Regions from separate parts of the Oceanobacillus sp. FSL K6-0127 genome, predicted to be linked through region 2. Evidence: a T-box and tRNA genes for the amino acid it is inferred to sense, from the RefSeq annotation. Region 2 holds a T-box; the other holds one or more tRNA genes.
The links. The T-box of region 2 lies ahead of ileS (isoleucine--tRNA ligase). A T-box ahead of a tRNA ligase gene usually reads a tRNA of that ligase, here a tRNA-Ile.
Positions count from the first base shown of each region.

Region 1 (15,386 bases), 440 kb from region 2:
GAACTGTATAATGGGCCTAATTCATCCTGGGAAGCGATTGGATCATGAACCTCTTTCAGAAAATGTGGCCGTACACGATAGCCATCGTTTGCAATCGTTGCTGTATATTGTGCTAATTGCATGGTTGTATAAGTATCGAACTGGCCTATCGCATTATACATCAACTGACCCGGCGTAACAATATTCCCTTCTAAACCGGTCGATTCATGTGGAAAATCAATGCCTGTGCTTGAGCCTAATCCAAATTGTCTATAGTAGTTACGCATTTCCTGAAAGCCCTGTCGCCAGTTATCATTAAGTGAAGGTGGAGCATTTTCCGGATACGGGTAACGGTTTTCTCCCATCATTTTTAATGCAATATACCCCATATACACGTTTGAGGACTTCTGTAATGCCGTTATATCATTAACCGTTCCGAGTCCGGTTGACCACGATCTCAGAGCTGGTGTCGCCGCAATCTTAATCGGACTATCATAAAAGCTCTGCCCTGGTGTAATTACTCCGGATTGTAAACCAGCCAACACAGTTGCTCCCTTAACAACCGACCCTGGTTCATGTGCATCTGACAAGGTTTTAAATGCAGCATCTTCGTATTCACCATTTTTCCGATCATAGTGAATTCCTGAAACAGCTAGAAGATCGCCTGTCTGAGGATCTATCACTACTGCAAGAGCATCTTCCAAATAACGATTCGTATGTGGATACTTTGTGATCGCTGTCTGCAATTCTTTTTGGACGATTTTGTCCACTTCTTCTTGGAACTCCATATCAATGGTTAGAACAAGGTCTTTTCCGCGTTCACCTTCAACAATTGTTTCCGAGCCAATAAGCGTTCCGTTTTTTGTCGTCGTGTATTGAATTTGTTCCTTCCTGCCGCGTAATAGATCCTCATATTGTTGTTCTAAACCACTTCTACCAACTCGATCATTTCTGCTGTAGCCTTTACTTAAATAATTTGCTTCTTCTTCAGCTGGTATTCCTTGCTCTTGTGTCGTTATGCTACCAAGCAGACTCGTTAATGAAGAACCATATGGATATTTTCGATTCCAGTCTGTTGTAGCATTTATTCCTGGTAGTTTATCTAAATTCTCTGCAATTCTTGCATATTCCTCTGCAGTTACATTTTCATTTTTTACAATCTGAGGTGTTAAAGAATAAGCCTTATCCAATTCCTTCTTAATTGCTATTACTTCTAGCTCTTGTTTTGAAAAATCCTGGATTTCATCCTCGGTTATTCGTTCGAGTGTAGCTTGATATACTTCTGCATTAGACATGTCTTCTTTTTCTTCAGCTGAAAGTCGTTCATCTACCTCCTCTTTATTTAACAAATACCAGTATTCTTTACGATTTCTTTCGGTAATCCCTTTAAGCGTCTTTTCATCATCCATCTTAATGTATTCCGCTAACGTCTCTGCAAGCTCTAGACGATCTTCTGCTTGTACTCCTTTTGGCGGTGTGTACGTTATCGAATATAATGCTTCATTATCAACGATAACATCACCATTTCGATCATATATTTTACCCCTGGGTACAGGGATTTTAGTTGTATCCAAGTTCGTCCGTTCGATTTCCTGCTGGAAGTCCTCCCCATTTAAAATCTGAACAACTCCTAGTTGCAGAATCAATACGGAAAACAATAAAAACACAACAAAAAACAACATATTAATCCGAAAGGGCAGCTGTGCTCTCTTCTTTTTTTTCTTCTTACTCATTTATTTTCCCCCAGTGAAAATAATAATTTTCTCATTAGTAAATTTGGCGATTTTAAGCCTTTAGGTAAATGTCCTGGTTGATCAAATAAGAAATTTTTAAGAAATTTTTATGCTATCTTATCTGATCAACAACCTTATCACTAATTTTACCATATTTAACGATTTTTTTCGTCTGTAATTTGCTCTTTTAATAAAATCTCTTTCTTTATTGGGCTACCTAAATAAATCTTACGTACTGCAAAGTAAATCATAAAATGACCTGCACCGAAAATCGCAAGTAAAACGGGAATAACCTCCTCCGCCCGAAAGAAATATACGCCTGCAAGAAAAACGATTATTGATAGAACTCGTCCACTATTTAGAAACAATTCACGAACAACCATATATTCTACACGCATTTCTCCAGCTTTCCAAGCCTTACCGATTACATCAAAGGTAAGTGATACATAAGGTACATTTATTACCGGGTACGCTATTCCAATTACAATTGCATAAATCATGAGTAAGAGATAGTTTATCTCGATAATGATAATAAAGAGGGAAAAGTAAAGAAGTATTGCTCCAACGAGTATCGCCTTTTTGCGCATGGAAGGTTTAATAAATTTCGTAGCAATTAAATAAAAAACTGCAGATAGACCCGATAGAAACATGTTAAATGTTCCAAGCGCGAATTCACTTTTTGTTACTAAGAAAACCCAGATTGAAATAACAAAAGCAAAAATTCCTTCTCTTAACCCCTGAAAAAAATGTGCATGAAGAATTCTGTTCCAATTTTTATTACGATGCCTTTCCCCTAAAATTCGCTTAAAGCGAAAAACTCCTTCTGCACCTCGGCGTTTCAATAGAAAACTAATTCCAACGGCACAGGCAAATAAAGCGAAGGAAATCCCAAATATAACCGTATAACCAATATTATTGGTCATTTTAGCGATAATTGCCCCAGCTAAAAGCGGACCTGTCATTCCACCTAAAGACTGCAAAATTCCAAGAAATCCATTGAAAAAATCTCTCGTATCAGGTTCTGTTATTTCGAAGGTTAATACATTATAAGCTAGCCAATAAAAACCATAACCAATTCCCAATAAGCTACCGAGTAAGAAGTTATATTTTGAAGCTTGATCACCAATAAGAAGAACACTTAAGAAAAATACGCATAGAAAAATAACGCCCAATCTCAATACAATAATCCGATCTACCTTTTTTGCGAGCTTTCCTGCAAGTATAAAAGTAATTGGCTGAAATAGACAAATCGCTAAATTATAATTAGCAATTGTAATGTAGTCCCCTGATTGTTTCCATAAGTATATATTTACAAACGTATTGGATAGAAAAATTCCCAGTGAATAGAGGCCACCAATGAGCAGTAAAATCAATAAGTCACGATTGCTTTCCATTTTATTTTGAAAAAACAGGATCACTTTTTGCATAGTCGATTACTCCTTTTGCGTCTCTCTTAGTGTGAACGAAGGAGTAACAGATATACCAAAAAAACACGCGGAATTAACCGCGTGTTTTTCTTCATTTATTTTGCTTCGTTATAGTTTTTTGCCACTTCATCCCAGTTAACAACATTCCAGAATGCTGAAATGTAATCTGGACGTCTGTTTTGGTAGTTTAGATAGTATGCATGCTCCCAAACGTCTAAGCCCAATAATGGTGTTTTTCCTTCCATTAATGGAGAATCTTGGTTTGGAGTGCTTGTGATTTCTAATTCACCATTATTTAATACGAGCCATGCCCAGCCTGAACCAAAACGTCCTGCTGCAGCTGCTGCAAATTGTTCTTTAAATGCATCTAGCCCACCAAATTTAGCGTTGATTTTATCTGCAAGCTCGCCAGTTGGCTCGCCCCCGCCATTTGATGAAAGAAGCTTCCAGAACAAGCTATGGTTAGCATGTCCTCCACCATTATTACGTACTGCAGTGCGAATGTTCTCAGGAACTGCATTTAAATCACTAATAAGTGCTTCAACTGATTTTCCTTGAAGATCTGTTTGTCCTTCTAGTGCTTCATTTAATTTGGTAACATACGTGTTGTGGTGCTTCGTATGATGAATATTCATTGTCTCTTTGTCAATAGTTGGTTCCAATGCATCATATGCATAAGGTAACTCAGGTAGTTCAAATTTTGCCATAATTTTTTCCTCCTTAAATGAATCCAAGTTATTAAGGTTTGTCGAACCTTTAATTAAAAGGTTATCAGAGCTTTGCTATTCATGCAAATTTTTTGCCTTATAAAATACAAGAATCTTATCATTTTTTGGTAGATTAAATTATTTAATTTATGCAAAAGAAAAAACAAGCATATTGCTTGTTTGGAAAGTGGCTCGGGACGGAATCGAACCGCCGACACACGGATTTTCAGTCCGTTGCTCTACCGACTGAGCTACCGAGCCGTTATGTAATTATAAAATCTAGTCTGCTTATAAAATACTAAATGGAGGAGGTAGAGGGATTCGAACCCCCGCGCGGTTTGACCCGCCTGTCGGTTTTCAAGACCGATCCCTTCAGCCGGACTTGGGTATACCTCCGTATTTTTTTGGTGGACCCTGCAGGACTCGAACCTGCGACCGATCGGTTATGAGCCGATAGCTCTAACCAACTGAGCTAAGGGTCCTGGAATTTTGTTAAATAATGGGGCGACCGGTGGGGATTGAACCCACGTATGCCGGAGCCACAATCCGGTGCGTTAACCACTTCGCCACGACCGCCATTATGCAATTAATTATGTATGGTAGCGGCGGAGGGGATCGAACCCACGACCTCACGGGTATGAACCGTACGCTCTCGCCAGCTGAGCTACGCCGCCACTTGGCTCCACAGGTAGGATTCGAACCTACGACCGATCGGTTAACAGCCGATAGCTCTACCACTGAGCTACTGTGGAATAGTTAGAAAACATGTCTGAAATTTTTATTTCTATTTGTAATTTTAACTTTTTAGTAATTATTACTTCTTATAGGTTATTAGCGACAAAATATAATTTACCATGTTTTAGATTTGCTGTCAATACTTTTTTGCACAACCCAAAACTTTATAATCAAACGCAAAATTTTTATGTACTTGTCTTTTCTGCGACTGCGAGATTTATAATATCACGTTCTAAAATTTATTTCAACACATAAATGGATAAATTGTTTTTTTTTGTAGAAAATTTTAATTTTATATAATAAAAAAAGGAGGTCTCCCCCCTTTTTCTTTACTCACCTAAAACTTCTTCGGCAATATTAACTGCATGATCACCAATTCGTTCCAAGTTACTGATAATATCTACAAAAACGATACCAGCTGACCCACTGCATAATCCTTCATTCATACGAATGATATGCTTTTTGCGGAATTGGCGCTCCATTTTGTCGATTTTATCTTCTTTTTGGATAACTTCTAATGCCGCTTCCCGATCCATTTTATCAAGTGATTCTACTGCTTGCTTAACCGTTAAGAGTGTTAAATCAAACATCGTATTTAAATCTTCCAGTGCTTGCTCTGTTAAGTTAACTTTATTCGATATTTTATAATCAATTAACTCAATAATATTCTCATAATGATCGCCAATTCTTTCAATATCACGAACTGAATTCATTAATGAAGTGTGCTTTACACTTTCCGCATCAGATAATGATCCAGCTGCAATATTAACGAGATAATCCGTTATTTTACGGTCTAAGTTATTTAGTGCGCCTTCAACCTGCATCGCCATTTCCGAATGTTTTTGGTTTTGTGTGGTAACGTACAGATTCGTTTCCTCTAAGCCTTGATGTGCATATTCACCCATCCGAATAATTTCTGCTTTTGCTTGATCCAATGCTAGTGTTGATGACTGTTGAATAAAAATAGGATCTAGGTGTTTTGGATTATATTCGATAATTGTATCCTCACCTGGAATAATTTTTGTTACAATCCATGCTAAGGCACCAATAAACCAAACTTGAATCAACGTATTAATAATATTAAAACTACCATGTGCAAAGGCGATAGTCATTTCAGGATTTAAATTTAAGCTCGCCTGTAAATAGCCGACATAACTTGTAAATAATCCTAGGAATATAAGGAAAATGATTGTTCCTACAAGATTAAAAATAACATGTGTTAATGCAGCTCTCTTTGCTGTAATACTTGTACCTATTGCTGCCAAGATCGCTGTAATGGTAGTACCAATATTATCTCCAAATAAAACTGGAATGGCTGCTTCTAATGCTATCGCACCCTCTGAGAATAATCCTTGAAGGATACCAATTGTTGCGCTTGAACTCTGTACAATTAATGTAAATACTGTACCAATTACTACTCCTAGTACTGGGCTTGCAGCCATACTTACTGTTAATTCATGAAATGCCTCAAGAGAACGTAATGGGGACATTCCACTACTCATTAATTCTAAACCGAAAAATAATGCTCCGAAACCAAAGATAGTTTGTCCGACCGCGGTAACCTTTTGATTTTTAAAGAAGAATAAAATTAATGCACCTATTGCAAGAATTGGTAAAGCATATTCGCCAATGTCAAGCCCGATAACAAACGCGGTTATTGTCGTACCGATATTAGCACCCATGATGACTCCAATTGCTTGTCTTAGCGTCATAAATCCAGCATTAACTAATCCAACCGTGAGTACAGTTGTTCCCGAGCTACTCTGAATCAAACATGTTACGATAATCCCTGCTAAAACGCCTAGAAATGGGTTGGTGGTAAACCGGTCTAATATATTGCGCAGACGGTCGCCTGCTGACTTTTGAAGCCCGTCTCCCATAAATTTTATACCGAGTAAGAATATTCCTAAACCACCAATAAACTCGAATAATAACGTTTGTAAATCGATATCCACTATTGCTTTCATCCCTTCATTCTATGTTGAATCTTGTCGCTTGCGCCTCTCCCATTATTAATGATTTGTTAACCATTTGTAAAGGTTTAAGTTGAATAATTTACATTAAATTTACATAATGATTTTTCTTCTATTTAGTAACTACCCTTAACATAGGTTTTTCATTCTTTTTTTCTCAAAAAAAAGACAATTTCCTAGTACTAGGAAATTGTCTTTTAGAACATCTATGATATTTTTTCAACTAATATTTTTGTCCCATCTACTTGTGTAACCTTAACTTTACTATTCTTCGGAATCCATTGTCCGTCAGATACCGCACTATAATCTTTTTTGTTTATTTTTACAGTTCCAACAGGTCTCAGGTCGTTTAACGTAATTCCTTCTTTACCAACTAACTGCTCATATTCCATATTCATAGAGTTATAGCCCGCTTCTTTTGTTAACTGGTCTTTCAAAGCAAGCTTTGTCCACATCTCTCTCCGTTTAAATACTTTTAAGAAGAAGAAGGAAGCACCAGTGCCTACTAATACCCCTAAAACGGCGTATAATCCCGAAGTAAGATTATCTGCAGCCAAAGCAACAGACGTTAGCATACTTGCAAGACCAATAGTTGCAAGTGTTCCATCATTCAGTAGCTTGCCATCAATTATGATAAGTAATAATCCTACAAAATATATAATAAGCATAAGAATAAAAGAACTACTTCCAACGTAAGCTGCAAAGTATACGGTAATAAATCCAATACCTAGCAGTCCAAAAAAACCTCGCATATTAACTAAAACTTCACCAATTAGAAAAAGTGTAGCTAAAAATGTTATAACAAATCCTATCCATTGGAGATCAAAGATATCCATTTTTTATTTCCCCCTCTCTAATTTAATCATACGTATGGAATTGTAAATGGTTTCACCCAAAAGGAGAATTTTTATGTATACACTAAAAAGGCTTATACTCTATACACTCATTATATTGCTGATTATAAGTATTTTTCAAGACTTAATGGTTAGCAACAGCAGGAATGTTGAACATGACGCTGAACAAATAAAGATTTCCTCCAGTAATGAATATACAATTGCACATGTAAAAGTTCTACCTGGAGATACCATTTTTTCAATTGTTGAATCGCTGAATGAAGATAGCATTTCAATGTTTCATTCAGAGGATATAATCAAGCATTTTAAAGAATTAAACCCAACAACAGACCCACACAAACTAAAACCTGATACATTTTACTACTTTCCCTTATACCAATGAATCATTATATGAAGTCCTGTTAAACCATGACCGTTATCAAAAACTAAAACGTCGCTCTAACCATTCCGAGTGAGCGGAGGGCGGTTATTAATCGAAAAAAACAATTTTATTCGTGCAATATAAAAGCTGACGAAACATTCCTTATCCTGCGGGAACAGCACATGTCTGAAATCTCACCGGCTCTTCTCTCGGTGAGGCTGAATCCGTGCATTGAGGCGTGCATCCGAAGCGAACCGGACGGCAATAGTTGCTCATACAAAGCAATTAGGTTAGTTCGCAGTTAAAAGGATTATTTATTGGTAGTAATGTTAATTTCCGTAAATAAGAATCAAGGTAATAAAAAGAGGCTGAAGAAATCAGCCTCATACGTTTTGTTAAAAGAATGGTAATATAAAAAGTGTGATTAAAATGGATATTGCTCCAGCTGCAATTGCTATATTTCCTAGTGTATCTGCGCCACGACTTCTGGATACAAAACCGAAGATTATTCCAGCGACTCCAAGAACCACTGGCCACATAAAGAAGGATATTACAGAAAGTGCTATACCAATCCATCCGTAAACAGTTGTTGCACCTTCATGACTACGGTCATCAGATTGCAGTTCGTAATCATCTGCTGTAAATTCGGCAGCAAATTCCTCATTCCTTATACTATCTGACTCAATCCCGATAAAATCCTGGTCTTCGGTATGTTCTCCGTGATTTGGAGCTGGTGTCGTTTTATCTGTACGTCTGTTCATTTCGTCCATATCTTCAAGACCTCCTTATCCATTAATGAGGTGCAATTATAGTTTATGGAAAGAATCAATTTATAAAGGTGTTATTTATTGGCAGATAAGAAAATATAACTCTTTTTTATCTGATGAGTGCCATTGTGCTATCCGCCCAAAAGCTTGTACTTTAGAGTATCAAGGACTTCTAAGTAAAGCAAAGACGCCTTCTAAGAGGTTAAATGATTAAATTTGAATTCACCAATTGAACAACTGGGCATAGAATAAGGAGTAATTATGAGGAGGATGAATGCATGTCAATATTTATTAAGGAAATGATAAAAAACAAACTAAAGAACCTTTCAGCTGAAGAGCTTCTACACTACAGTAAACAGTATGGATTCCAATTAACCGAAAAGCAAGCACAGCAAATCGCCATATACTTACGTAAGAATACACGTGACCCATTTAATCAAAAAGCACGTCAAGAAATGTTTAAACATTTAGCAACAATAACTGATGAACAAACGGCTACTAAAGCAGAGCAATTATTGTATACATTAGTTCAATCCTATGGCTTAGAACATTTATTTCAATAATAAAGGAATAGCGCAGGCGCTATTCCTTTATTATGAATTCATAATTTTCTCTTTTAAATCCTCTACAAACAATCCGTTGCGAATCATATCAATTTCCAGCTTATATGGAGCTTTTTTATCCTTTTTATCTGTTCCTACATACGGTGTTTCAAGAATTTTTGGTAATGCGGTTAACTGTGGATGGTGAACAACATAATGTAATGCTTCGAAACCAATATGTCCAAAACCAATATTTTCATGTCGATCTTTATGAGCGCCGCGTTCATTTTTACTGTCATTTACATGAACAACTTTAATCCGGTCCACTCCAATAATTTTATCAAATTCATTCAGGACACCATCAAAATCGTTAACAACGTCATAACCTGCATCGTGAATATGGCATGTATCCATACAGATAGAAAGATTTTCATTATGTGTGACACCATCAATTATTTTTGCTAGTTCATCAAATGTACGTCCTACTTCTGAGCCTTTGCCAGCCATAGTTTCTAATGCAATTTGGACTGTGCTATCTTTTTCAAGCACTTCATTTAGCCCTTCAATAATCTTTTTTATTCCAACTTCCGACCCCTCACCAACATGGGCACCTGGGTGTAGCACAATTTGACTTGCTCCGATAGCTGCAGTGCGGTCAATTTCATTACGCAGGAAATTGACACCAAGTTCAAATGTAGCAGGTTTTATCGCATTTCCAATATTAATAATATATGGTGCGTGTACAACGATATCCGACATACCATGCTGCTCCATATGTTCACGACCCGCCATTATATTTAATTCATCAATTAGCTTTCTTCTCGTGTTTTGTGGTGCACCGGTATAAATCATAAAAGTATTTGCTCCATATGCTAAAGCTTCTTCACTTGAACCTAACAACATTTTTTTTCCGCTCATTGATACATGTGATCCAATTTTTAACACTTGTTGCACCTCTCCCTATTTCTATAAAATCTATTTCTTATATTTAGTACGCTTTGATAATTGACGTTTAATGGACTCTTGCTGTTTTTTCATTTTTTTCTTATAGCCCGGCTTTACCTTTTTCGCTTTACGAACCTGTTTCCAAGCCTCTTTTTCAATATTCGTGGTTGTTTTTGTGCGTAAGTGCCGTTCGTTCCAGGACTTTGCTTCTTTCCATTCTCCATTTTTCACTTCCATATAGGTGAAGGTTAGTCCTTTTTGTTCGAGTTTTTCAACTAATGCCAAATCCGCTTCATCATAGATGCTGATTGCTGTACCTTCCATTCCAGCTCTTGCAGTTCGGCCAACGCGATGAATATAAAACTCCTCTTCCTTTGGTATTTGAGCGTTAATGACGTGACTGACTCCTTTAATATCAATTCCTCTGGCTGCCAAGTCTGTTGCAACGACATATTGATAGCGTAAATTTTGAATATCCTTCAGGACACGTTTTCGCTCCCTGGGTGTTAGCCCACCATGAATTAAGCCGACGTCTAACCCTCTTTCCTGTAATGAATCAGCTAGTTCGTTTGCTTGTTTTTTTCCATTTGTAAAAACAATTGCCAAATATGGCTGGATTGCTTCTGATATATCATAAATAATATCTGCTTCATTACGATGTTTACGCGCAATTAATCGATGCTCCATCGTTTCCGGCGAGAAATGCTCATCTATTTTAACATATAACGGATTTTCCAAATACTTTTTGAAAAAATGCTGTAAACGTTGCGGAATTGTCGCTGAAAATACCATTAATTGAATATCTTTTTGCGACCGGATTAGTAATTGATCCACGTCTTCAATGAAACCAAGGTCCAGCATTAGATCTGCTTCATCAATTACGAAAGAAGTCGCTGAATAAATTGAAATCGCCTCATCCTTAACAAGGTCGAGAATTCTACCTGGTGTGCCGACAATTATATGTGGTGGTGTTTTTAATTTCTCCGCCATTTTTTGTTTATCAGTTCCACCTACTAATAGCTTCGCAACCCATGTGCCTTCTTTTTCCGCAAAGTCAATAATTGTTCTTACTTCGTTGTAAATTTGTGTTGCTAGTTCTCGTGTAGGAGCTGTTATCACAAATTGAACTTCTCGTTTATTCGTATTAATTCGATTAAAAAGTGGAAGTAAATAGGCATGTGTCTTCCCAGATCCAGTGCGCGATTGACCAATTACACTTTCTCCTTTTAGAATTGCAGGTATTACTTTGCTTTGTATTTCTGTTGGTTGGTTAAATCTCAGCTTCTCAATAGCATGATTTAATGGAGGCTCGAAAGCGAAAGGGTCAAAGTTATTTTTTTTCATAGTTGTAATACTCCTTTTGTCTTTTTCTGTTTTACACAAACTGAAAAGGATCTGTATTCGATTCGGAGACAAGAATGGTTAAATTTTCCTTATCCAAATGTTCCTTCAAATATGCTGCCGTAAATTGCTTCATTATTTTCTCAATATAGTGGCCGGCATCAATAACCCCAAGGCCCATAAGACTGGCTTCCTGCGCCATATGGAAAGTCATGTCTCCAGTAATGTAGACATCTGCTCCTTTTTTCTTTGCATGATGAATATACTTTTCACCACTACCGCCAAGAACAGCTACCTTCTGAATCTTTTTATTCAGGTCACCTGTAACGCGAAGAGCCGGAATATCAAGTGCTTTTTTTACATATTCACAAAAGCTATTTAGATCTGTTTTATTCTTCAAAGAACCAATTCTGCCAATCCCGTAACGCTTCCCTTCATTTTCCAGCGGGAAAACATCATATGCCACTTCTTCATAGGGATGGGCAGCAACGATAGCATTTATCACCTTATGCAAGATTGCTTTAGGGACAATTGTTTCCATCTTCACTTCATTTACCAATTCTAACTCATTTTTTGCTCCAAGAAATGGCTGACTACCTTCTAACGGTTTAAAAGTTCCCTGTCCTTTTGACTGAAATGTACAATGGCTATAGTTACCAATATGTCCAGCGCCACTTTCACCGAATGCCTCTCTTACCTCATCAATATGTGTTTCTGGAACATATACCGCTACTTTATACAGCTTTTCTCTGTCTGTCTCTACTAGCATATCATTTTCTTCCAATTCTAGTGCGTCAGTTAGCATATCATTCACACCACCAGGAGCAATATCCAAATTGGTGTGTGTTGCATAAACAGAGATATGATTTTCTAGCAATTTCTGAATAACTCTTCCTTGCGGTGTGTCTATATTAACCTGTTTTATGGGTTTAAACAAGAATGGATGATGTGCGATGATCAGATTTGCTCCCTTTTCAATTGCTTCATCTACAACATTTTCCATTACATCAAGTGTGATAAGAACTTTTGTTACAGGATTATGATAGGAACCAATTTGTAATCCAACATTATCCCAGTCATAGGCAAGTTCCTTTGGAGCCCATTGTTCCATAAGCTGAAAAACATCTGAATTAGTTACGTTGTTCTTCATCCTGTAATTCCTCCTTAATCCATAATAATTCTTTTTCAAATCGTTCAATTTTTTCGTTATCGACATTACTCGCTTCTTTCATTTGACTAATAATTCTTGATAGCTTCTTATATTCTGATTGCCATTTCTCATGAAATATACCAGTTTTATTTTTCAACAATATAGGGCCAAACAGTAACTGTCTTTCTAGTTGCTTTTTCGTATAAGGATCTATAAGTTCATCCGTTCCTTTTTTATCTGCTACAATTATTTCATAACGATGTCCATTTTCTTCCATAATAGTTTCATCGATAACAATAAACCCTTCTTTTAAAAGCCATCTGCGTACATTACGCTCATCCACATTCGGTTGGGCTATAATTCGTTGTACACTTGATAATTTGGATTTTCCTTCATCCAAAATTGTCTTAATTAAGGAGCCTCCCATACCCGCTATTACAACCTGCTTAATATCTGTATCGTCACCCAGCACCTCTAACCCATTACCAAGTCTTACATCAATGCGATTGGAAAGTTGATAGGCCTCTACAGTTGATTTTGCGCTATTAAATGGACCTATATTGACTTCACCTGCTACAGCCTTTGCTTTTTGATCACGTAAGCATACATAGCATGGCAGATAAGCATGGTCGGAACCAATATCAGCAAAATGAGCTCCTTCCGGAAGAAATGAGGAAACCTTCTTTAAACGTTCTGATAGTTTTAATGTATTTATCATCGTATTCTCCTTTTAGAGGATGTTTAAACACCTCTAGAATTTGAATCTACCTAAAGTCATATTTCTAAAAGCAAATTCCTATGTAAAAAAGAAAAGCTTTCTGTTTTAGCAGAAAGCTTAGACTTCATCTTACTCATTCATTATTTTTGTTCACTAAGCCATTCAGAAAGGGCTGTTAGCTCTTCACCAGCAACTTGGGATTGTGCTGGCATCGAACCGATACCATTTTGAATGATGTCTGCAATCTCATCAGCAGAATGAGTGGATCCTACAGTTGTTAAAGCAGGTCCCATTCCACCAGATAAGTCACCACCATGGCACGCCGCACAGTTTGCCTGAAAAACTGCTTCAGGGTCTCCGCCTGTAGTTTCCCCTTCTTGTGATTCTTCTGTTTGTTCAGATCCGCCCTCTTCAGCAACTTGAATATCTGCACGCTGATTCAAGCCGACAAATGAAATAATGACTACTGTTAGTACCCCTAAAATTGCAATAATTGCATACGGTACAACTGGGTTTCTTCTCATTTGTAGTTCCTCCTTATGTACTCCCCATTATATATTTATACATACATTATATAGTTTACTCGAAAATTGGTTTTTTTTAAAGGAATAAGTTATAAATATAGAAAACCAGTATACAGCAAAGTAAATATTATCGCTAAAATACTAATTATTTGTAGATATTTTATTTTTCTTTGCTTACTTACTATAAACCAATAGATAAAATTACTAATTAAAACTGTAATTTGTAGCATATTACTATCCAGGATTAATTTCGAGATAAACGTAGTAAATAATAGCAATACTAATAGTGACGCAATAAGCGGTACGTGTAAATAAGGATGCCCAATTTTACGAAAATAATTCATTATCCATACTAAATAGCTAAAGAATAACAGTAAAATGCCGAGTTGCAAAACGGAAGCAAATTCAGTAAAATATAAGACAAGAAGTGAAAACGGTATCATGAGCAATGATAATATTAAATGTGTTACATCTAATACTGTCCATTGTCTTATTTTAATATTGTTATCCGCCTCTTCTGAGAAGGCTGCACCATTTGTGTATAATGCAAGAAGATAATCACAGTAGGTTTCAGGAAGCAAGCGGTTTTCTTTCCAATACTTAATTTCTTTAACAATAACAGCGATTCGTTCTGCCGCCAAAAGTATCACCCCTATGCAGGATGGATAGGATGGAAGCCAGGATAGTCATCATTCACAGTACTTGCGAATAATGACCACACCTATCAGTCCAAAAAGTCCTTTAATCGTTTGCTACGGCTTGGATGTCTTAATTTTCTAAGTGCTTTTGCTTCGATTTGACGGATGCGTTCTCTTGTTACACCAAAGACTTTACCAACTTCTTCGAGTGTTCTTGTACGCCCATCGTCAAGGCCAAAGCGAAGACGCAAAACATTTTCTTCTCTATCCGTTAAAGTATCCAACACATCTTCAAGCTGCTCTTTCAATAGCTCATATGCAGCATGATCGGATGGAGATACCGCCTCCTGGTCCTCGATAAAATCTCCTAAGTGTGAGTCGTCCTCTTCCCCAATAGGAGTCTCAAGTGAAACAGGTTCTTGGGCAATCTTTAAAATGTCACGAACCTTATCAGGACTAAGCTCCATCTCTTCACCAATTTCTTCTGGTGTTGGTTCACGGCCTAAATCCTGCAATAAGGAACGCTGCACCCGTATTAATTTATTAATCGTTTCTACCATATGAACAGGAATCCGGATAGTTCTAGCTTGGTCAGCTATTGCTCGTGTGATTGCTTGTCTAATCCACCATGTTGCATACGTACTGAATTTAAAGCCTTTACGATAGTCAAATTTTTCGACAGCCTTAATCAGACCCATGTTACCTTCCTGAATTAAATCAAGGAAAAGCATACCTCGACCTACATAGCGTTTTGCGATACTTACAACTAGACGCAAGTTAGCTTCTGCTAAGCGACGTTTTGCTTCTTCATCGCCTTCTTCAATTCTTGATGCGAGCTCAATTTCTTCAGCAGCCGATAATAGGTTTACTCTTCCGATTTCCTTTAAATACATACGAACAGGATCATTTATTTTAATTCCTAAAGGAACACTTAAGTCGTTTAAATTAAATTCCTCTTCTTTTGCGATCTCCTGCATGTTTGGATCTTCATC
Region 1 covers NZ_CP150287.1:2,701,413-2,716,798, reverse strand. Annotated here, with positions in the region: gene MHH64_RS13425 (penicillin-binding protein 2) at 1-1,712, opposite strand, end outside; gene MHH64_RS13420 (MFS transporter) at 1,868-3,139, opposite strand; gene sodA (superoxide dismutase SodA) at 3,235-3,846, opposite strand; tRNA gene MHH64_RS13410 (tRNA-Phe) at 4,035-4,107, opposite strand; tRNA gene MHH64_RS13405 (tRNA-Ser) at 4,150-4,242, opposite strand; tRNA gene MHH64_RS13400 (tRNA-Ile) at 4,252-4,328, opposite strand; tRNA gene MHH64_RS13395 (tRNA-His) at 4,347-4,422, opposite strand; tRNA gene MHH64_RS13390 (tRNA-Met) at 4,444-4,520, opposite strand; tRNA gene MHH64_RS13385 (tRNA-Asn) at 4,524-4,598, opposite strand; gene MHH64_RS13380 (Na/Pi cotransporter family protein) at 4,911-6,536, opposite strand; gene MHH64_RS13375 (NfeD family protein) at 6,761-7,390, opposite strand; gene MHH64_RS13370 (hypothetical protein) at 7,464-7,790, shown strand; gene MHH64_RS13365 (hypothetical protein) at 8,165-8,539, opposite strand; gene MHH64_RS13360 (DUF2624 family protein) at 8,815-9,099, shown strand; gene MHH64_RS13355 (deoxyribonuclease IV) at 9,130-10,023, opposite strand; gene MHH64_RS13350 (DEAD/DEAH box helicase) at 10,054-11,367, opposite strand; gene MHH64_RS13345 (Nif3-like dinuclear metal center hexameric protein) at 11,399-12,514, opposite strand; gene MHH64_RS13340 (tRNA (adenine(22)-N(1))-methyltransferase TrmK) at 12,495-13,232, opposite strand; gene cccA (cytochrome c550) at 13,373-13,756, opposite strand; gene MHH64_RS13330 (hypothetical protein) at 13,846-14,397, opposite strand; gene rpoD (RNA polymerase sigma factor RpoD) at 14,481-15,386, opposite strand, start outside.
Region 1: it encodes a tRNA-Ile, which carries the amino acid that the T-box ahead of ileS (isoleucine--tRNA ligase) is inferred to sense. The anticodon was not compared.

Region 2 (15,386 bases):
CAGATTTAATTATCATTTTTTCCTTTTGTATCATTGTCTTATAGCCTCTTTTTCTCCTATTGGTTTTGCGCTAAATGTTGTTGAATCAATCACATTTAAAATGGCATTTGCAGTATCCAAATTTGTTAAACAGGCGATACCATGTTCAACCGTCTGCCTACGAATTAAGAAACCATCTGACCTTGGCTTTTTACCCGAATTAAGAGTATTTACTACAAATTGAACATCCCCATTCTCCATAATCGAAAGTACATTTGGTTCGATTGATCCAATTTTTGCTACTTCAATAATTGGGAAATCTCCTGCTTCTCTTACATATGCAGCCGTGCCTTCTGTTGCATAAAGCACGAATCCAAGTTGATGAAAACGTTCAGCGACTTTCAGCATTTCTGCTTTATCCTTATCCGCCACTGTTAATAGGACCCCACCATCTTGTGGGACAGTATAGCCTGCAGCAATTAATCCTTTATACAATGCCTTTTCCAGTGTCTTATCATAACCGATTGCTTCCCCGGTTGATTTCATTTCAGGTCCTAAGAACGTATCAACACTTCGGAGTTTCTCAAAGGAAAATACTGGGATTTTTACAGATACATTGCTATCTTCTGGTAGAATGCCAGTCTCAAAGCCTAAAGCTTTCAATTTTTCTCCTAAAATACATTTTGTTGCAATAGCTGCCATGGTTACACCTGTAATTTTGCTTAGGAACGGAATTGTTCTACTTGCTCGTGGGTTGACTTCAAGAATATATACGTCTTCTCCACGAATAATGAACTGAATATTAATCAATCCTTTTACATGAAGTGCTTTAGCAATCTGTTCAGCAGCTGCCATACATTTTTGTTTTACCGAATCACTGAGCCGTTGTGGTGGATAGACTGCCATGGAATCACCAGAATGTACACCAGCACGTTCAATATGTTCCATTATCCCAGGTATAATCGTTGTTTCGCCATCACTTATAGCATCAACTTCAGCTTCAATACCAGTAAGGTATTTATCGATTAAAATTGGGTGCTCTGCGTTTAAATGATTTGTCTTTCTTAGATAGGCTTGTAACTCTTCGTCATCATAAACAATTTCCATCCTGCTTCCACCAATCACATAGGAAGGTCTTACAAGTACTGGATAGCCAATTTCGTCTGCAACCTCCAAAACTTGTTCCAGCTTCTGGACAGCTTTGCCCATTGGCCTTAGTAAATTCAATTCATCTAGTAATGTTTCGAATTTATCACGATCCTCTGCACGATCAATTGCTTCCAAGCTAGTACCTAAAATAGCAACGCCCCTTCGCTCTAATCCCGCAGCTAGATTAATTGCTGTTTGACCACCGAATTGTACGATAACTCCTTCTGGCTGCTCCAAGTCCACTACATGCATAACATCTTCAAGTGTCAATGGTTCAAAATAAAGCTTGTCAGAGATACTAAAATCGGTAGAAACCGTTTCTGGATTATTATTCATAATAATAGCTTCGTAGCCCATTTCTTTAATCGCAAGCACCGCATGAACAGTCGCATAATCGAATTCGATTCCTTGACCAATTCGAATTGGTCCAGAGCCAAGGACTAGAATTTTTTTACGATTTGATGCAATCGATTCATTTTCATCCTCGTATGTACTGTAAAAATAAGGCGTTGCTGATTCAAATTCAGCTGCACAAGTATCCACCATTTTATAAACTGGCTTCAAATTCTCATTCATTCGATATGTATAAATTTCATCTATTGATATGTTCCACATTCTTGCTATTTGTGCATCAGAGACTCCAACACGTTTTGCCTTTTTCAAAATTTCTTTTGAAAAGTGCTGTTCCTGCAATTCTTGCTCAAGCTTTACTAACTTCTCGAATTTCACAAGAAAGAAACGATCGATCTTTGTTAACTGAAAAATTCGTTCCACTGTCATTCCCCTGCGAAATGCTTCAGCGATAACAAAAATCCGTTCATCATCTGCCTTTTCCATACGCTCTATGAGTTCTGTTTTGGAGAGATTCGTTAGTGATTTCAACCAGAGTTCTTCAGTTCCTAGCTCTAAAGAACGGATACCCTTTAATAAAGATTCTTCAAAATTACGTCCAATTGCCATCACTTCTCCAGTTGCTTTCATTTGTGTTCCTAATTTGCGGTCACCAGCTGTAAATTTATCAAATGGGAATCTAGGAAACTTCGTTACAACGTAATCCAGTGCTGGTTCAAATAATGCATACGTCGTACCAGTTATCGGATTGATAATTTCATCAAGTGTATACCCAACAGCAATTTTGGCAGCTACTTTTGCAATTGGATAACCCGTTGCTTTAGAAGCCAATGCAGATGATCTGCTTACCCTAGGATTTACCTCAATTATATAGTAATTAAAGCTATCCGGATCAAGCGCGAGCTGCACATTGCAACCACCTTCAATGGACAGTGCACGGATAATTCTTAACGATGCATTTCGGAGCATTTGGTACTCACGGTCACTTAATGTTTGTGATGGTGCAACAACAATTGAATCCCCAGTATGAATACCGACAGGGTCTACATTCTCCATGTTACAAACGACGATTGCCTGGTCATTCTTATCTCGCATTACTTCATATTCAATTTCTTTAAAACCAGCGATATTTCGTTCGATAAGACATTGATCAGCAGGCGATAGCGCTAACCCATTCTTCGTTATTTCTTTTAGTTCCAGCTCGTTATAGCACATCCCGCCACCAGTACCACCAAGTGTATACGCTGGTCGAACAATTAATGGATAACCAATTTCTGCGGCAAAAACAAGCGCTTGTTCCACCGTATTGACAATCTTGCTTTCTGGAACAGGCTCTTTTAATGCGTGCATTAAATCTCTAAATTTCTCACGGTCTTCTGCCTTTTGAATGGCCTCTAATGTTGTTCCTAACAACTCCACATTGTACTGGGAAAGAACACCACTTTGGTCTAATGCCATCGCTAGATTCAGTCCAGTCTGTCCGCCAAGTGTTGGCAGTAATGCGTCAGGCTGTTCTTTGCGAATGATTTTTGTCAAAAATTCAACTGTTAATGGCTCCATATAAACCTTGTCAGCTACCGTATGGTCTGTCATAATCGTTGCCGGGTTTGAGTTTGCAAGAATAACACTATATCCTTCTTCCTTCAATGCTTGACAAGCCTGTGTACCAGAATAATCGAATTCCGCTGCCTGGCCAATTACAATTGGTCCAGAACCGATAACCAATATTTTTTGGATTGCTGTATTTTTAGGCATATACTTCTTCCCCCCGTTTCACTTGAGCCTCTTCAACCATCTGTAAAAATACATCAAATAAATCATTTGTATCCTCAGGTCCTGGTGATGCTTCTGGGTGATATTGTACAGAAAAAGCAGGGTAATTCCTGTGTCGAATACCTTCTACGGAATTGTCATTCAACGCTAATTGCGTTAGCTCAAGTGCTGTATGTTTCAACGATTCAGCTTTAACTGCATAACTATGATTCTGTGAAGTAAGGTACGTTCTTTCATTCTTTAAATCTTTCACGGGATGATTCGATCCACGGTGGCCAAATGTCATCTTCTCTGTGTCTGCACCACATGCCAGTGCTAGTAACTGATGACCGAGACAAATACCGAATATCGGAACCTTGCCTAAAATAACCTTAATCATTTCAATTGCTTCTGGAACATGCTTTGGATTTCCTGGACCATTTGTCAGCATTAATCCATCTGGCTTTAGCCGCAAAATTTCTTTTGCACTGTAATTATAAGGGACTACTGTTATATGGCAGTCACGCTTCGTTAATTCTCGTAAGATTCCATGTTTTGCACCGAAATCAACCATGATAATCCGCTTTCCACGTCCAGGAACAACATACGGCTTAACTGTTGATGTCTTTTTCACCTGATCAGTGGAGAGAAGTAGATTTTTCGCTTGATCAATAAGCACTTCTGATGAAACATCTACATTTGAAATAATAGCTTTCATTGTTCCATGCTTTCGAATTATTTTGGTCAGCTTTCTTGTATCCACCCCGGCGATTCCCGGAATGCCATGCGCTTTAAGAAATTGGTCTAAGTTCTCCTCCTGCCTAAAGTTAGACGGTGCATCACACACCTCTCTCACAATTAATCCGTTAATAAAAGGAGTGACTGTTTCAAAATCATCCCTGTTAATTCCGTAGTTTCCGACAATTGGATAGGTCATTGTTACAATTTGACCACAATAAGATGGATCCGTTATTACTTCTTGGTAGCCAGTCATTCCAGTGTTGAATACAACTTCTCCGTTTGATTCACAATCACTTCCAAACGCTTCACCAATAAATATCGTTCCGTCTTCAAGAACCAATTGTCTTTTACGCATGAACTGCCTCCTTATACACTACTTTTCCTTCTACCATGGTTACGACTGGGGTACCTTTAACACGCCAGCCGTCGAATGGCGTATTCTTTCCCTTCGAATAGAACGTGTCTTTATCGATAACATTTTCTTTTTCAAGGTCAACTACTGTAATATCTGCAACCTTTCCAACCTCAAGCGATCCATACGGAAGGTTAAAAACGTCTGCTGGCTTTGCCGTCATCCATTTAACTAGCTGCAGAAGTGAAATCTTCCCTGTCTCTACTAAATGTGTATATAGAAGCGGGAATGCCGTTTCAAGTCCTACGATTCCAAATGGAGCTTTGATAAACCCTTTTGCTTTTTCTTCGGCTGCATGTGGTGCATGATCTGTTGCGATAAAGTCAATCGTCCCATCAAGCAATCCATCGATTAGTGCTTGCTGATCTTCTTTCGCACGCAGTGGGGGATTCATTTTGAAATTCGTATCTGCTTCGCGAATGTCTTCTTCATTTAATAGTAGGTGATGTGGTGTGACTTCCGCAGTAACATGGATACCTGCTCGCTTTGCGTCACGGATTACACGTACAGATTCCTTTGTACTTACATGACAAACGTGATAATGACAATTCGCAGCTTCTGCAAGCAGTACGTCTCTTGCAATTTGTACCGATTCACTTAAAGAAGGTATTCCTGGTAGGTTTAACCGTTCACTAACCTCTCCATCATGAGTGACACCACCATACACAATTGAATTATCCTCACAGTGAGCGACAATTGCTGCGCCACATGCTGCAGCTTCCTTCATGGCGGAAAGCATTTGGTCAGCCGTTTGAATGCCTACTCCATCATCGGTAAAAGCAAATGCGCCTAGTTCCTGTAATTCCTTAATATTTGTTCGTTCTTCCCCTTTTAGTCCCTTTGTTATCGCTGCATAAGGGAGAACGCGAACTTTCGCATCCGTGTTAATTTTTCCCCATAGTGCTTCCAATGCTTCTTTACTGTCTGGCACCGGATTTGTATTTGGCATAGCACATACTGTCGTATAACCTCCACGTGCTGCAGCTTCTGTCCCTGTCAAAATTGTTTCCTTATGCTCTCCACCTGGTTCACGTAAATGAATATGGACATCAATAAATCCTGGCAAAACAAGCTTTCCTTGTAAATCAATTATCTCGTCTGCTTCTTCAGAAATAATAGGTGCAATTTCTTTTATTTGTTTTCCTTCGATTAAAATTTCACATAATTCGAATTCATTAGTAGCTGCTAACTTTTTGGCGTTTTTCAATAAAGTTTTCATTCATAATCCCCCATTCATTTAATACGTGTGACATAATTGCCATTCTTACATAGACACCATTTTCCATTTGTTTAAAAATTCGTGAGCGCCTGCATTCTACTAAATCGGTATCAATTTCTACTCCACGATTAATCGGCGCTGGATGAAGAATAATTGCCTCCTCCTTCATCTTCTTTTCTCTTTCTTTTGTTAATCCATAAAGATCCAAGTAATTGTTTGTTTCATTTTTTTGCACATGTCGCTCATGTTGAATTCGGAGAAGCATCACAACATCGCATATCTCTACTGCTTCATCAATTGAAATATAAGGAAATTCAAGCTCTGGGTCCTCAAATCCGGGAGCAGCACATAAGTATACTTCTACACCCAATCTAGCAAGTGCTTTTGCATTGGAGTGAGCAACTCGACTATGTTTGATGTCCCCGACGATTACAATCTTCAATCCTTCGATCCGTCCATATTCCTGATAAATCGTCAAGAGGTCGAGCATGCATTGTGTTGGATGCTCTGCCTTACCAGCCCCTGCATTAATCATTGGTATGGAAATCTTTCCTTCTAGCGCCTCATACCAATTATCATCTGGATGGCGCACAACTAAAAGGTTCGCTCCGATTGCTTCAAATGTCTTTGCTGTATCATAAAGCGACTCTCCTTTTCGTACGCTTGATGTGTCCTCATGAAAATCAAGTGCTTCAAATCCCATTTTTCGTTGCGCTACGATAAAACTCATTTTTGTTCTCGTGCTAGGTTCAAAAAAGAGATTGGCTGTAAACAATTGCCGAGTCAAATCCTTCATCTTCTGGTTTCGGTAGCTCTCTGCTCTTTGTATCATGGAATAAATATCCTTTTCTGTTAGCTGATCAACCGATATAAAATGTCTCATCATATCCTCTCCTTTTAAGTGAGCGTTTTAGGATTTCGGGTCGAACTTGAATGCTTTATGGATGTGATTACGGGTCTCCAGTTACCTACAGTGGTTCCCATTTGAATAGTTACAAGAGCAATAAAAAAACCTCTTTGCAAAAAGGCTGCAAAGAGGTAGACGTGTAGTGTATACACGCATTTCTTAACACAACCTTTCAAATCTCTCTGGATTTGCTTAAAAGTTGTAACTATTTATTTTTCATAGATCGAAACATGTTCTGCTTCATCCGTTTCATCAAGTTGAACGACTATAATCTCTTTATCAGAGGTTGGAATATTCTTACCAACATAATCTGCGCGAATGGGCAACTCTCGGTGACCCCGATCGACAAGTACACCAAGCTGGATTCTTGACGGTCTGCCAATATCCATTACGGCATCCATTGCAGCGCGAACTGTGCGTCCTGTATAGAGGACATCATCAATCAAAATAACATTTTTTCCTGTTAACTCTACATCAATCGTTGCAGATTTAATTTCTGGTTCATTATCTGTTGTCGCTTTTTCCAAATCATCACGATAAAGTGTAATATCAAGTTCACCAAGTGGAACGTCGATCGCTTCTATTTGCTTAATCTTATCGTGAACTCGTTTAGCAAGTGGAACTCCTCTTGTTTTTATACCTACAAGCACTATATCTTCGCCGCCTTTATTCTTCTCCAATATTTCATGGGACATTCTGGTCAATGCCCTATTGATGGCAGCTGTATCTAATATCTCTGTTTTTTTATTCAATCACTTGCACCCCGTTTCTTAGAAAACTTGGCATTCGCAAAGCATTTAGGCGAATGTCTTAGTTGCACTTATACAGGTAGGAAAGTTTTATACTTTCTTATCTGCATAAAAAATAAAAACCCTCTTCTCCTGTAGGAAAAAAGGGTTTTGAACATACGATACCTAACGAACAAACCGTTCCTTTTTAGCCTCACAGGACTATTATTTAAAGGTCACCTTTATTAATCTTCATTCATTATTACAAACTAATTATCATCTGTCAATACATATTCTTTATTTTTCCCAGGACTTCTTGAAAGACTTTTGGAGCTTCCACTTCAAACTCCATCCATTCATTTGTTCGTGGATGCGTAAAGCCTAATGTCTTCGCATGAAGAGCTTGACCATCTGCATCTAGTGTTTTACGTTGGCCATATTTCGGATCACCAACAAGCGGAAAACCGATATACCTCATGTGTACTCTGATTTGATGCGTACGTCCTGTTTCAAGCTGACATTCTACATGGGTATAGTCAGGAAAATGCTTGATAACTTTAAAATGCGTCACTGCAGGTTTACCACTATCAACAATTCCCATTTTTTGTCGGTCTTTTGGATCTCTGCCTATTGGTGCATCAATGATACCGGATTCGTGACCGATCTCTCCATGGACAATCGCTTCATATTTACGTTTTACTTCCTTCGTTGCTAGCTGTTCTGATAACTTCATGTGTGTGTGGTCATTTTTCGCTACGACAAGCAGGCCACTCGTATCCTTATCAATACGATGAACAATTCCCGGTCTTTCTACACTGTTGATTCCGGATAAATCCTTACAATGGTGCAAGAGTGCATTTACTAATGTACCAGTCTGATGTCCTGCAGAAGGGTGAACAACCATTCCTTTTGGTTTATTAATTACTATTAAATCAGAATCCTCATAAATAATCTCTAATGGAATATCCTCGCCTTGAATATTCAGCTCTTCAACTTCTGGAATAGACCATGTTAACACTTCGCCTGTTTGACATTTATAATTTGCCTTTACTTCCGCTTCATTTACGAATACATGCCCTTTACTAATCCATCCCTGAATCTGCGAGCGAGATCGCTCTGGGTTAATGGCAGCAAGCAGCTTATCGACTCTTGTTTTATTTTGTTCCTCTGTTACTTCATGTTGAAATTGTGTCATTTTTTGGCCTTTCCTTTCTTTCGTTCATCCATAATCGTTGCAATAATGACGATAATAACACCGATAGTTAAAGCAGAATCGGCAACATTAAAAATAGGGAAATTATAATTAAAAATATAGAAATCAGCAAAATCAACTACTTCCTGATGGAATAAACGATCAATAAAGTTACCGATTGCGCCACCAAGAACGAAGCTAAGGCCAATTGCTAGTAATGTATCGTTTTTGGCAAACTTTTGCATGTAATAGATAATGCCGATTACAACGACCGCTGTTACAATATAGAAAAACAGCATTTGACCTTGTAAGATTCCCCAGGCTGCTCCTGAATTTCGATGTGATGTAATATAAAAGAAGTTTTCGATTACCGTTATCCGCTCACCAAGTTCCATCGTGCTTACAATTATCCATTTTGTTAGTTGATCGATTCCGATAATAAAGAGCGCGATGACATAATACCAGATCATCTTTTATCCCCCGCTTCATCCGTATTCACAAGAAGTTAAAAACCTCTATCAAGTCTTTTTTTATAGTATACTTTATTCTTCACTTTTTCAATAATAATAGCCCCCTTATTTCAAGAGGGCTATTATGAATTACACGCTTTTCATTATTCGGTATAATGCTCTTTTACTACTGCTGCACACCGCGAGCATAGTTCCGGATGGTCATGGTCCTCGCCAACTGTTTCTGAAGCAACCCAACAACGTTCACATTTTTCCCCAGGGTGCTTTTCAACAGCTACATCAACAAACTTGTATTCTTTTGCAGATGCATTGCTTTCGCTTAAAACAGCTTCAGATACGATTAAGAATTGATGTAAATGTTCCATATTTGTTAAGACTTCTTTTGTTTCCTCATCTTTTGGAACAATTGTAATTTTTGCTTCTAATGATTTACCGATAACTTTATCATTTCGTGCTTCTTCTAATGCTTTCAGTACATCATCACGAACATTCATAAAATGATTCCACTTCGGAGCTAATGCGTCCATTCCAGCAATTTCTCTTGGTTCTGGAATATCTGTCAATTGTACACTCTCTGCTTCTGCCCCTGGGATATATTCCCACACTTCATCTGTTGTATGTGGAATGATTGGTGTGAGTAGCTTAACCAATGTTGTCAATACTTCATAATAGCCAGTTTGAATACTACGACGACGTTTATTGTCAGCTGCCTCGATATAGAGAACGTCTTTTGCAAAGTCTAGATAGAACGAGCTTAGATCAACTGCACAGAAATTATGAATTTGGTGGAAAATTGGTGCATACTCATACTTCTCATAGCTTTCACGCACATCAGATAGCAATTTCTGTAAGCGATGCAGCATGTAACGATCCACTTCTTCCAATTCATGTTCAGCTACTGCATCTGTTGCTGGATTAAAATCAGCAAGGTTCGCAAGCAGGAAGCGGAATGTATTACGGATTTTACGATATGCTTCTGAAGTTTGTTTCAAAATATCGTTCGAAATACGTACATCGGATTGATAATCAACAGAAGCAACCCATAAACGTAAAATATCAGAGCCAAGCTGTTTTTGCACTTTGGATGGCACGATGACATTTCCAAGTGATTTACTCATTTTTCTTCCGTTACCATCAAGTACAAACCCATGACTGATAATCGTTTTATAAGGTGCTTTCCCTGTAACTGCTACTGCTGTTGATAATGAGGAGTTAAACCAACCACGATATTGGTCACTTCCTTCAAGATAAATATCTGCTGGTCTACGATGATCATCACGGTTCATTAATACTCCTTCATGAGAGGAGCCGGAATCAAACCAAACATCCATAATATCTGTTTCCTTCGTGAATTGACCATTCGGGCTATACTCTGATGTAAATCCTTCTGGCAGCAAGTCCTTCGCTTCACGCTCAAACCATACGTTTGATCCGTGTTCTTTAAACAATTCAGAAACATGATTAACCGTTTCGTCTGTAATAATCGGTGTACCGTCTTCACCATAAAACACAGGAATTGGAACACCCCATGCTCGTTGTCTTGAGATACACCAGTCTTCACGGTCACGCACCATATTGTAAAGTCTCGTTTCACCCCAGTTTGGATACCAGTTTACTTCCTTAATTTCAGAAAGAATATCTTGACGGAAGTCTTTAATAGATGCAAACCATTGAGCTGTTGCACGGAAAATTGTCGGCTTTTTCGTACGCCAATCATGTGGATAGGAATGTGTAATAAAGCTCATTTTTAATAGTGAACCTGTTTCTTCCAGTTTTTCGGTAACCACTTTATTGGCAGCATCGTAGAATAAACCCTCAAAACCAGGAGCTTCTTCCGTAAATACTCCTTTATCATCAACTGGACAAAATGCTTCAATGCCATATTTTTTTGACACATAGAAGTCATCCTCCCCATGTCCTGGAGCGGTATGAACACAACCAGTTCCAGCATCAGTCGTTACATGTTCACCAAGCATTACGAGCGAGTCACGATTATAGAAAGGATGTTTTGCTACAACACGATCTGCTTCTTGACCTTTAAATGATTTTACGACCTTTACATTTTCCCAGCCTAGTTCTTCAGCAACATCTTCCAGTAAAGCGTGTGCAAGTACATACTTTTCACCGTTTGCTTCTACTACGTTGTACTCTAGATCGGGATGCAAACTAATTCCCAGGTTAGCTGGAATGGTCCATGGTGTTGTCGTCCAAATGATGAATTTCTCTCCACCATCGAATAAGTCTTTTCCATCACGAACTTCAAACGCCACATAAATAGAAGCTGAACGCTTATCCTGATACTCAATTTCTGCCTCTGCTAATGCCGATTCAGAAGAAGGAGACCAATAAACCGGTTTTAAGCCTTTGTAGATATAGCCTTTTTTTGCCATTTCCCCAAATACTTTAATTTGTGCAGCTTCATAGTCTTTCGTCAGTGTAATATATGGATTATCCCAGTCACCACGTACACCAAGCTGTTTAAATTGTGTGCGTTGACTATCCACTTGTCCGAGTGCATATTCTGCACATAGCTGTCTAAATTCAGCTACACTCATTTCTTTTCGTTTGACTTTCTTGTTCTTCGTTAAAGCTGTTTCAATTGGCAGTCCATGTGTATCCCATCCTGGAATATATGGGGCATGGTAACCCGTCATGGATTTATAGCGGGTAATAAAGTCTTTCAAAATTTTATTCAATGCATGCCCGATATGAAGATCTCCATTTGCATACGGTGGTCCGTCATGTAAAACAAATAACGGTCTTTCTTTTGTACGTTCAAGACTCTTTTCGTATAGATTTGCTTCTTCCCATTGTTCTTGACGTTTTGGCTCTTTATTTGGTAAATTTCCTCGCATAGGAAATTCTGTTTTCGGCATTAATAATGTTTCTTTATAATCCATTTATGCTTCCTCCTTAAGTTATTTAATGGCGCTTGCGCTTTTGAATACAAAAAAGCCTTCTTCATCCCAAAAGGGACGAGAAGACTCGCGGTACCACCCTTATAAATTCAAAATTGATATTTTAAATTCACTCGACATCCGTAACGGGGATAAGCCGTCCATCACTACTAAATTTCACAATGGATACTCAAGAGTGATTTTCTAAAAGAGTGCTGTACCAGGCTCACACCATCTCCTAGCTCGCTTTTCAGCAACGTCCTTTTATACTTTCTCTTTCAACGTATTGTTATTATAATTGACATATCTTGTATGAATTATATGTAATATTTTTAAGAACGTCAAGAACTATGATTCATTTTCAATCAACTCGAGTTCTTCGCCTAACTCTGTTTTAAATAATTCTTCCCAATCGTCCGTACCAAGCATATCTAATTGAGCCTGTACAAGCATGCGTAATCTTGTGCGGAAAACTTTAGCCTGCTTCTTCAATTCTTCGACATCCATTGAAATACGACGCGATTTACTTAACGCTTCATTAATGATACGGTCAGCATTTTTTTCTGCCTCTTTTATAATAAGCCTGGATTCCTTTGTTGCATTTCCTTTTACTTCTTCTGCTGTTTCTTGTGCAACAAGAATGGACTTATTTAGGGTTTCTTCAATATTTGTAAAATGACCGAGTCTTTCATTCAGCTGGTTCACTTTCTCATCCAGCTCTTTCTTTTCTCGAATGACCATTTCATAATCCTTAATCACTTGATCCAAGAACTCATTTACTTCATCTTCATCATAACCACGGATTTTTCTCGTAAATTCTTTATTATGAATATCTAATGGTGTTAATGGCACAGTGGCCACCTCCTCAAGGTATAAATATATTAACGTAAAATCGAATGTTCTCAAAGTTGTATTTAAATCAATTCGACAAAAAAACAGGAAATCCTGCAAGAACTATAAATTATTTTAAAGATGCAATACTAATTTTCCATTTATCCTTTTTCGTCATCCCATTTATAGCAGTTAATTTGCTTCGGCCTTTTCCACGCAATGAAATCATATCGCCCTCTTGCAGTTGAAATTTAGTATCGTCAACAACCTTATGATTCACTTTCACCTGCAATTTTTCAATAAATGCTGAAGCATCTTTTCTTGAAATATGATAAATTTCCTTGATAACAGCATCAAGTCTTAAAGAAGAAACTGTTTTGTCTGCTTCTACCCATCTTTCTTGTTTTTCTTTCAAAAGAGTAAGCGGCTGCTCGCCAAATGTAACCGTCGCTTTTTTTATTGCATTCAGATTTGCTGTAACATATGGACTTACTTCATCTGCCAGTACAATTTGAATGAGGCCGTCTGCCGCATAAATATCTCCTAGCTTCGTACGCTTTATCCCCATTGATAAAAATGCGCCCATTACATCCCGATGTTCAATGGTTATAAATTTATCTGGATAGGTTGTCTGCAATAAGGTCAGCTGAAAAGATTCTTCTGCTATTTCCTCATAAAAAGGAGCAATTACCATTCGTTTTCGTTCCGTATTTAATCCTCCGCCATGCTTATCAAGTTTTAATTCAGGATTATTCAAACCGACAAGCATTTCGACTAACTGTTGTTCGCGTGGATCGAGAAAGTCTGTCAGCTTTGGCTGGAATGTCTGCTCAACGCGTTCCTTCCACGACAATACTTGATCAATAAAAGGCTGTTCTTCTTTTCTAAAATGCTGGTAAATATCCATCCTGTTACTTCCTTTAACATTTTGTTCGTCAAAATCTTTTTAGCATAATAACGCTATACGTTCTAAAATAAAAACATTTGGAAAAACTGAAGCAGTCCTGCTCGAGCTAAATGAAGAACAAGGATCCCAACAATTGGCGAAATATCGATCATACCAATTGGTGGGATAAATTTACGAAATTGCTCTAGGTAAGGCTCACAAATTTTGGTCAACATTTGACCAAAGGATGATTCCCTTGCTCCTGGGAACCATGACATGAAAATATACACAATGAGTGCATATCCATAGAATACAAATGCATAATGTAATATTGTATATAATTCAACCATCCACTACTACCATCCTTTTTCAAATTCATCTTGTTGGGCAAATGCTTCGGATATTGTTCCTGAAACTTCAACATTGTCCGGGGTGCATAAAAATGTTTCAGAGCCTAGCTTCTGAATATCACCATTAACAGCGTATACCGTGCCACTTAGAAAATCAACAATACGTTTTGCTTGTTGATGATCAACGCGTTGTAAATTAATGACAACGGCACGTCTGTTTACAATGTTATCTGCAATTTCCTGCGCTTCGTTATAGGTTCTTGGCTCACATAATACCACTTTTGATGTAGATTGCTGCATACTAGTTAAGCTTACAACCTTTTGTGTTTGTTGCTTCATACTTTCTTTACTCTCTGGGGTAATCTCTTCCTGTTGATATTCGTACTCATACTCGTCATCCATGGTGAAATAATTTTTAATCTTATTCTTAATACTCATTCTCTCACCTCTTTACTTAAGTTTGCGATCATTCACCAACTAATTGGGAGCCAATGCGGATATGGGTTGCACCCTCTTCAATCGCAACTTCATAATCATTGCTCATCCCCATCGAAAGAAATTCACATGGTGCATGATGCAATTTCTTTGCTTTGATACGGTCTCTTAATAATGCTAAATCCCGAAATACTTTCCGAATCTCCTCTTTGTCTTCAATATGGGGTGCCATTGTCATTAATCCAACTACATGAACTTTTTCGTATTTCTCGATTTCCTCAATAAAAGGAATTACCTCTTCTACGCTCAAGCCATGTTTGGAAGCTTCTCCACTGACATTTACTTGTATAAAGCAATCGACAGGTGCTGATGCTCGTTTATTAATTTCTTTTGCAAGTGAAGCCCTGTCTAAAGCATGGAGCATATCAATTTTGTCAATAATGTCTTTTACTTTTCGTGACTGCAAGGTTCCAATAAAATGCCATGTTACTTTATCAGCAATGTGATGATACTTTTCTAAAAAACCTTCATTTCGATTTTCGCCAAGATTTTTAACTCCTGCTTCAACTGCTTCCTCGGTTCGTTCTATTGTAGCATATTTCGTAACCCCAATAACGTTTATTTCGGAAGGTTTGCGCCCACTATTTTTACATGCTTGTCCTATTTTCTCTTGAATGACTGCCAAATTTGCTGCGACTTCCATAATACGTATAACTCCTCCATCATGTAATCACCCTTGAAATCCAATAAACCCTAACATTCTTCCAGTCTTACCATGGTCTCTCCGATGAGAGAAAAATAATTCATCATCACGATAAGTGCAATAATTTGTTACCTCTATATTATGACGTAATACCCCAGATTGTAAAAGGATATCTATATTTAATTGCTTTAAATCTAATAAAAATCGATTTTTGCCGAGTGAACGTACCGCATTTTCCCTCTCCCCTGCTCGAATCGATTGAATCACCCGCTCATCTACTTCATAATTCTGCTGTGAAATACAAGGACCAATCGCTACGAATAGGTTTTCCGGTTTCACACCAACTTTTGCAAAAGCTTCCACCATCTTCTCAGCAATTCGGTT
Region 2 covers NZ_CP150287.1:3,136,750-3,152,135, forward strand. Annotated here, with positions in the region: gene MHH64_RS15580 (dihydroorotate dehydrogenase electron transfer subunit) at 1-34, opposite strand, end outside; gene carB (carbamoyl-phosphate synthase large subunit) at 31-3,234, opposite strand; gene MHH64_RS15590 (carbamoyl phosphate synthase small subunit) at 3,227-4,327, opposite strand; gene MHH64_RS15595 (dihydroorotase) at 4,320-5,603, opposite strand; gene MHH64_RS15600 (aspartate carbamoyltransferase catalytic subunit) at 5,560-6,486, opposite strand; gene pyrR (bifunctional pyr operon transcriptional regulator/uracil phosphoribosyltransferase PyrR) at 6,720-7,262, opposite strand; gene MHH64_RS15610 (RluA family pseudouridine synthase) at 7,522-8,433, opposite strand; gene lspA (signal peptidase II) at 8,430-8,900, opposite strand; gene ileS (isoleucine--tRNA ligase) at 9,044-11,800, opposite strand; T-box leader at 11,869-12,088, opposite strand; gene MHH64_RS15625 (DivIVA domain-containing protein) at 12,146-12,649, opposite strand; gene MHH64_RS15630 (YlmH/Sll1252 family protein) at 12,759-13,535, opposite strand; gene MHH64_RS15635 (YggT family protein) at 13,598-13,864, opposite strand; gene MHH64_RS15640 (cell division protein SepF) at 13,871-14,302, opposite strand; gene MHH64_RS15645 (YggS family pyridoxal phosphate-dependent enzyme) at 14,331-15,002, opposite strand; gene pgeF (peptidoglycan editing factor PgeF) at 15,030-15,386, opposite strand, start outside.